Regions from separate parts of the Paenibacillus sp. FSL E2-0190 genome, predicted to be linked through region 2. Evidence: a T-box and tRNA genes for the amino acid it is inferred to sense, from the RefSeq annotation. Region 2 holds a T-box; the other holds one or more tRNA genes.
The links. The T-box of region 2 lies ahead of trpS (tryptophan--tRNA ligase). A T-box ahead of a tRNA ligase gene usually reads a tRNA of that ligase, here a tRNA-Trp.
Positions count from the first base shown of each region.

Region 1: it encodes a tRNA-Trp, which carries the amino acid that the T-box ahead of trpS (tryptophan--tRNA ligase) is inferred to sense. The anticodon was not compared.

Region 1 covers NZ_CP150306.1:6,118,479-6,121,956, forward strand. The annotation lists gene NST25_RS26780 (AraC family transcriptional regulator) at 131-886, shown strand; tRNA gene NST25_RS26785 (tRNA-Leu) at 1,022-1,100, opposite strand; tRNA gene NST25_RS26790 (tRNA-Cys) at 1,115-1,188, opposite strand; tRNA gene NST25_RS26795 (tRNA-Gly) at 1,198-1,272, opposite strand; tRNA gene NST25_RS26800 (tRNA-Gln) at 1,279-1,353, opposite strand; tRNA gene NST25_RS26805 (tRNA-His) at 1,373-1,448, opposite strand; tRNA gene NST25_RS26810 (tRNA-His) at 1,492-1,567, opposite strand; tRNA gene NST25_RS26815 (tRNA-Trp) at 1,591-1,664, opposite strand; tRNA gene NST25_RS26820 (tRNA-Tyr) at 1,671-1,756, opposite strand; tRNA gene NST25_RS26825 (tRNA-Thr) at 1,762-1,837, opposite strand; tRNA gene NST25_RS26830 (tRNA-Phe) at 1,866-1,941, opposite strand; tRNA gene NST25_RS26835 (tRNA-Asp) at 1,952-2,029, opposite strand; tRNA gene NST25_RS26840 (tRNA-Met) at 2,055-2,131, opposite strand; tRNA gene NST25_RS26845 (tRNA-Val) at 2,149-2,224, opposite strand; tRNA gene NST25_RS26850 (tRNA-Glu) at 2,280-2,354, opposite strand; tRNA gene NST25_RS26855 (tRNA-Ser) at 2,373-2,465, opposite strand; tRNA gene NST25_RS26860 (tRNA-Asn) at 2,469-2,544, opposite strand; rRNA gene NST25_RS26865 (23S ribosomal RNA) at 2,605-3,478, opposite strand, start outside.
Region 2 covers NZ_CP150306.1:5,918,595-5,922,072, forward strand. The annotation lists gene NST25_RS25980 (metal-dependent hydrolase) at 1-675, shown strand, start outside; gene NST25_RS25985 (hypothetical protein) at 781-969, shown strand; gene trpS (tryptophan--tRNA ligase) at 972-1,958, opposite strand; T-box leader at 2,022-2,261, opposite strand; gene NST25_RS25995 (aldose 1-epimerase) at 2,396-3,370, shown strand.

The DNA of each region.
Region 1 (3,478 bases), 200 kb from region 2:
AGATGGCCAGTCAGGTTGCGAACTTTCGGATTTATTGATACGATCATAACAAATATTATTAAAAATAATTATATGATTTCGGTCATTGTTTTGTACGATTCGGCTAAAACATAAGTATTGGAGGATCATCATGGATCGTGTTCTATATATTGTAAGTGCCACACATGAGCTAAATACTTATATCCCTCCACACCAGCATGAATGCTACGAACTAGTCTATTATTTACAGGGGGTAGGGACAACCAATGTTGGCCCACGAAGTTACCATTTTCGCTCCTCTTCTTTCGCGCTTGTGCCACCCAATCATAAACATGACGAGCACCACCGTGAGGATGCAAATGTATTATTTGTAGGCTTCCACTCAGAACACCCCAATATGAGTAATCTGCTCGGCGTATATGAAGATGATAAAGATCAGACCGTTCTTCAAATCCTGCTGCGAATGAAAGCAGAGTTTACACGCAAGCAAGACGGATTCTCTGAGCTTCTAAACCTACAAATGAGCGAGATTACCGTCCATCTTATGAGGCTTCTTAGTGCCTCTGGATATCAATCCCCAACAGAAGATCGAGTACAATATGTCCTTAATTATATGAATGAGCATTATCGCCATAAATTGTCCGTCGAAACACTATCAGAAATGTCCGGATATAGTTACGATCGTTTTCGCCATCTATTTAAAGAACGTTTCGGGTCTTCACCCCTGCGGTATTTGCTGTTAAAACGCCTGGATTATGCAAAATCTCTATTACGTCATACTCAGATGCAAATCTCTGAAGTATCTGCTGCTGCAGGTTTTGTGAACGATGCCCAATTCTGCAATATGTTCAAACGAGAAATAGGTCTTACCCCGCGAGCATTCCGCATTAATAATCAATCAGGTTAATCACTAATCAGATTAAAAAAAGCCGTTGAAATAGAGAAACTCTCTATTCAACGGCTTACTGCTGTAAACCCAAGGACATAAAGAAAAAGGTTTGTAAGATTGCTTATAAAAGCATTCTTACAAACCTTTTTAAGATACCGGCGAGAGGACTCGAACCTCCACGGTTTCCCACTCGATTTTGAGTCGAGCGCGTCTGCCATTCCGCCACGCCGGCACATATGAACTAAATGGAGGCGCCACCCAGATTTGAACTGGGGATAAAGCTTTTGCAGAGCTTTGCCTTACCACTTGGCTATGGCGCCATGAAAACTTGGAGCGGACGACGGGAATCGAACCCGCGACCCTCGCCTTGGCAAGGCGATGCTCTACCGCTGAGCCACGTCCGCATAAAATGGCTGGGGATATAGGATTCGAACCTATGAGTGACGGAGTCAAAGTCCGTTGCCTTACCGCTTGGCTAATCCCCAATAACATTTTAAAGTAAAATGGGGCGACTGATGGGTCTCGAACCCACGAATGCCGGAACCACAATCCGGTGCGTTAACCCCTTCGCCACAGTCGCCATATTAAGTTGATATTGTTGCCATTATTCATTTTAAAGTAAATGGGGCGGCCGATGGGTCTCGAACCCACGAATGCCGGAACCACAATCCGGTGCGTTAACCCCTTCGCCACGGCCGCCATATTAAACTTTAGAAAGAACTTGGCAGGGGCAGCAGGAATTGAACCCACACCAACGGTTTTGGAGACCGTTGTTCTACCTTTAAACTATGCCCCTAAAAACTGGTGGAGGATGATGGATTCGAACCACCGAACACTCACGTGAGCAGATTTACAGTCTGATGCGTTTGGCCACTTCGCTAATCCTCCAAGGATGGTGCCGGCGAGAGGACTTGAACCCCCAACCTACTGATTACAAGTCAGTTGCTCTACCAATTGAGCTACACCGGCATGGCACTCATTCTTTTGTGATGATAAATGGTGGCTCGGGACGGAATCGAACCGCCGACACGAGGATTTTCAGTCCTCTGCTCTACCGACTGAGCTACCGAGCCATGATGAAAATGGCGGAACCGACGGGATTCGAACCCGCGATCTCCTGCGTGACAGGCAGGCATGTTAGGCCAACTACACCACGGTTCCAAAAGATATAATTGCTTAAGTTAATTGGTTGCGGGGGCAGGATTTGAACCTGCGGCCTTCGGGTTATGAGCCCGACGAGCTACCGGGCTGCTCCACCCCGCGTCAGTAAGAAAGTGTTATGGTGGAGGCTGAGGGGATCGAACCCCCGACCCTCTGCTTGTAAGGCAGATGCTCTCCCAGCTGAGCTAAGCCTCCATAAACAACAATTGTTATTGTACCAAAGTCCACTAGGATAAATCAAGTGAAAATTTGGTGACCCGTATGGGATTCGAACCCATGTTACCTCCGTGAAAGGGAGGTGTCTTAACCCCTTGACCAACGGGCCATACTAATTAAAAATTTGTGGCGGAGAGAGAGGGATTCGAACCCTCGAGACGCTTGTGGCGCCTACACGATTTCCAATCGTGCTCCTTCGGCCAAACTCGGACACCTCTCCATATGGCTCCCCGAACAGGACTCGAACCTGTGACAACTCGATTAACAGTCGAGTGCTCTACCAACTGAGCTATCAGGGAATATTCATACCAGGCTTGATGCCTGAAAACTGAATCCGAAACGAATCTGCATTCTACGTATAGGATAAGCCCTCGACCGATTAGTATTGGTCAGCTCCATGCATTACTGCACTTCCACCTCCAACCTATCTACCTCGTCGTCTTCAAGGGGTCTTACTAATTGGGAAATCTCATCTTGAGGGGGGCTTCACGCTTAGATGCTTTCAGCGCTTATCCCGTCCGTACGTAGCTACCCAGCCATGCTCCTGGCGGAACAACTGGTGCACCAGCGGTACGTCCATCCCGGTCCTCTCGTACTAAGGACAGCTCCTCTCAAATTTCCTGCGCCCACGACAGATAGGGACCGAACTGTCTCACGACGTTCTGAACCCAGCTCGCGTACCGCTTTAATGGGCGAACAGCCCAACCCTTGGGACCTACTTCAGCCCCAGGATGCGATGAGCCGACATCGAGGTGCCAAACCTCCCCGTCGATGTGGACTCTTGGGGGAGATAAGCCTGTTATCCCCAGGGTAGCTTTTATCCGTTGAGCGATGGCCCTTCCATGCGGTACCACCGGATCACTAAGTCCGACTTTCGTCCCTGCTCGACTTGTAGGTCTCGCAGTCAAGCTCCCTTATGCCTTTGCACTCTGCGAATGATTTCCAACCATTCTGAGGGAACCTTGGAACGCCTCCGTTACTCTTTAGGAGGCGACCGCCCCAGTCAAACTGCCCGCCTGACACGGTCCCCGTACCCGATAAGGGTACTAGGTTAGAACCTAGATACGATCAGGGTGGTATCCCAACGGCGCCTCCACCGAAGCTTGCGCTCCGATTTCTACGGCTCCCACCTATCCTGTACAGATCGTACCCAAATTCAATATCAAGCTGCAGTAAAGCTCCATGGGGTCTTTCCGTCTTGTCGCGGGTAACCTGCATCTTCACAGGTATTAA
Region 2 (3,478 bases):
GTCTTCTCTGATCTGTTTAACACCTATGGAACCCAGGCCGCCCGTCCATTTACTGAGAAATGGATTGCCTGGAATATCATCCACATTTTCGATCCATTTATTTTTGGCAGCCATATCGCAGCTATTCTACTCTGGATCACTGGGATTGTGCCGCCCAAACCTTTATTTATTACGCTTTATGCCTGTACCATTCTTTATTATATTTGGAGAACGGTTGTTCATGCCCGCCTTACACGAAACATCAAGCTTAAAGATATACACCATAATGCTGGTGAACGTTATATTGTAATCCCTACAATTTCACTTAAACGCTGGAACGTAGTTAAAGTGAAAAAAGACGGCAGCTATGACGTTGGACAGCTACTGAACAACCGCCTGGAATGGTTCAAACATGCGGTCTGCTCGAATCATCCCGCTGTGGAAATATCCAAGTCGCATCCAGATATTCAGTCCTTTCTATATTTCACCTCTTATGCGGTTGCCGAAGTGGAGGAGCTTCCTTCAGGATATATGGTGCGTTGGGGAGACGTTCGTTATTTACACCGCAAACAATACCCTTTTGTGGCTGTATTAGTTATGGATAACCAATATAAACCTTTAAATACTTATGTAGGCTGGCTTAGCAGTGATAAGCTCGACAAACGATTCTCCATCGACCCTGGTTCTTTACGATGAAACTGTAGACTTACTGAGAGATCTATTCTATAATCACAAAAAATCCCGGAGTATTTTATAATACTCCGGGATTCATTTTAGCAGACACGGAAAGGAAGGCTCTTAATGGGTAAAGGACTCTCACTTTGGTTCGCTTGTTCTTCTATTCTTATTCTCACTGCCGCTTCAATCGCGATCAGCTATAGCTTCTGGCTGGCACTTCTGCTTGGTTTTCTTTGCGTAATGAATATTGGCTGGGGATTTATCCTCAAAGCCAGAATTAGACGCAAACAGGAAAGCTTAAGCTCTGACTAAGATTAACGAGCTGGCAGAAAGCCCATCCGCTCTTTTACGCCATTCAACGTCTCAGCTGCAACAATACGTGCGCGTTCAGCACCTTCGGCAAGAATATCAGTGATCGCACCTGAACTGCGAATTTCATGATATCTTTGTTGCAAAGGCTCAAGTGTGGATACAACCACTTCCCCAAGATCCTTCTTAAAGCCACCATACATTTGTCCCTCATAACGATCGGCAATTTGCTGAAGGGACATTCCAGAACATTCCGAGTAAATACTCATCAAGTTACTGATCTCTGGCTTGTTAGCCGGATCAAAGATCACTTCACGTCCAGAATCAGTCGTTGCGCGGCTGATTTTTTTACGGATCACATCCGGCGAATCCAACAGGGCAATATAGCTGCCTGCATTCGGGCTGCTCTTGCTCATTTTTTTAGTGCCATCATCCAGAGACATAATGCGTGCGCCCACTTCAGGGATATACGGTTCAGGAATCGTAAAGAATTCGCCAAAACGGTTATTGAATCGGCCAGCTAAATCACGGGTCAACTCCAAGTGCTGCTTCTGATCTTCACCTACTGGCACAAGATCCGCATTATAAACAAGAATATCTGCTGCCATTAAAGAAGGATATACGAATAGGCCCGCGCCAACCGAATCCTTACCTGATGATTTATCTTTGAACTGTGTCATACGCTCAAGCTCGCCCATTGCCGTTAGCGTAGTCATGATCCAGCCCAATTCCGCATGCTGAGGCACATGAGACTGCATATATACATTCGAACGCACAGGATCAATTCCTGCCGCGATAAAGAGTGCAGCTACAGCTTCAGACTGCTCACGCAATGCCGCAGGATCTTGAGCAACGGTGATCGCATGCATATCGACAACCATAAAGAAACATTGATGATCGTCTTGCAGCTTCACAAAATTTTTCAGCGCTCCGATATAGTTACCCAAAGTTAGAGAACCGCTCGGTTGTATGCCTGACATTACTTTTTTCAACATAATATAGACCTCCGTTAGATGTGATTTCCAATTTCCGAGAACGCAAAAAAAGCCTCATCCGCAAGGGACGTGAGACCGTGGTGCCACCCTTATTCGCTGCTTAACCTTTGTATAGTCAAAAGGAAACAGCCTTAGTCTTCCGTTAACGGGGAAGATCCGGCCGGTCTACTAGGGCATCTTGCTCCCGTTCAAGCGCGGCGCTCAGGGGTCCATTCATCAGGAGTGTCCTACCGGTTCGCATCAACCACCGGCTTTCTGAAGGTGCATTTCCTGTCTACTTGTCCCCGTCATCACATTCTCATCATAATTTAATGCCTTCATCATAGAACCATAAAGAGAAGTTGTCAAATCACTTAACCACTTCCGCATAAATCTGTTATGATAAGGTTATCCATGTTCTATTCGATTACAGTTACGATAAAGGAGCATATCTCATGAAACAGGTGACCAAAGGGCAGTGGGGCGGTTATGATACTTATATTTTGCACAGCCGCGAACTGGAAGTCACGCTTTTGCCGCGACTAGGAAACAACGTGATTTCATTGTTTGATGTAAAGGAACAGCGGGAAATTCTGCGGCGGCCTGATGAAAGCGATCAAGCTTTCTTTATGCAAAAACCTTACCATTTTGGCATCCCGCTCTTAATTCCACCCGGAAGAATTCGTAAAGGAAAATTTCAATTCGAGGGTACAAGTTATCAATTTGACCAGAATACCGCAGGTGACAATCATATCCATGGCCTACACCGGACTCAATCCTGGTGTGTCAGCGATATTGAAGAAGACGAGGACGGTTGTGCAGTCACTACTGAATTCCTAACTGAAGATGATCCGCACTGGATGGAGCAATTTCCCATTCCACTCAAATTCGAAATGACATTCAGGCTTCAGGATGCCCGGCTCAGCCAGACTTTAAAGGTTACAAATCTCGGCGATCATCGTATTCCCTTTGGGATCGGCTATCACACCTGGTTTATGATCGATGGAGAACCTGAACGCTGGAATCTCAAGCTGCCCGTAAACAGCATTTATGAACTAAACGATGAATTGCTCCCTAGCGGCAATCTAATTCCACTTGGTGATCTAGATTCTCTAAATTCTGGAATCAACCTCCAGGGAACTAATTTTGATACTGCTCTACGTATTGGTGACAAGCAGCCCGTAGAAGCCTTGCTATTACGCGATGATGGTTATGGTCTTCGTTATACAGCTGACGAGAATCATTTCCGCCACTGGGTCCTGTATACCAAAGGACCAGCCGACCAATTTCTGTGCATCGAACCTTACACCTGGCTCCCGGATGCTCCTAACGTTTCCGATGACCCTTCCTTCACGGGCTTGCTGAAGGTAGAACCAGGTCAAAGTCTTGAGCTGTCCACTATGCTGGAAATGATCTATCCCGAGAATTAAAGCAGATATACATTATATCGGTCTTCCCTTGCGTTTACGTAAGAGAAGGCCGATTTTTTGTGCGAGCTTAGTTATTTGGGCTTTCTACCCTTACTTTTAATCGACTAA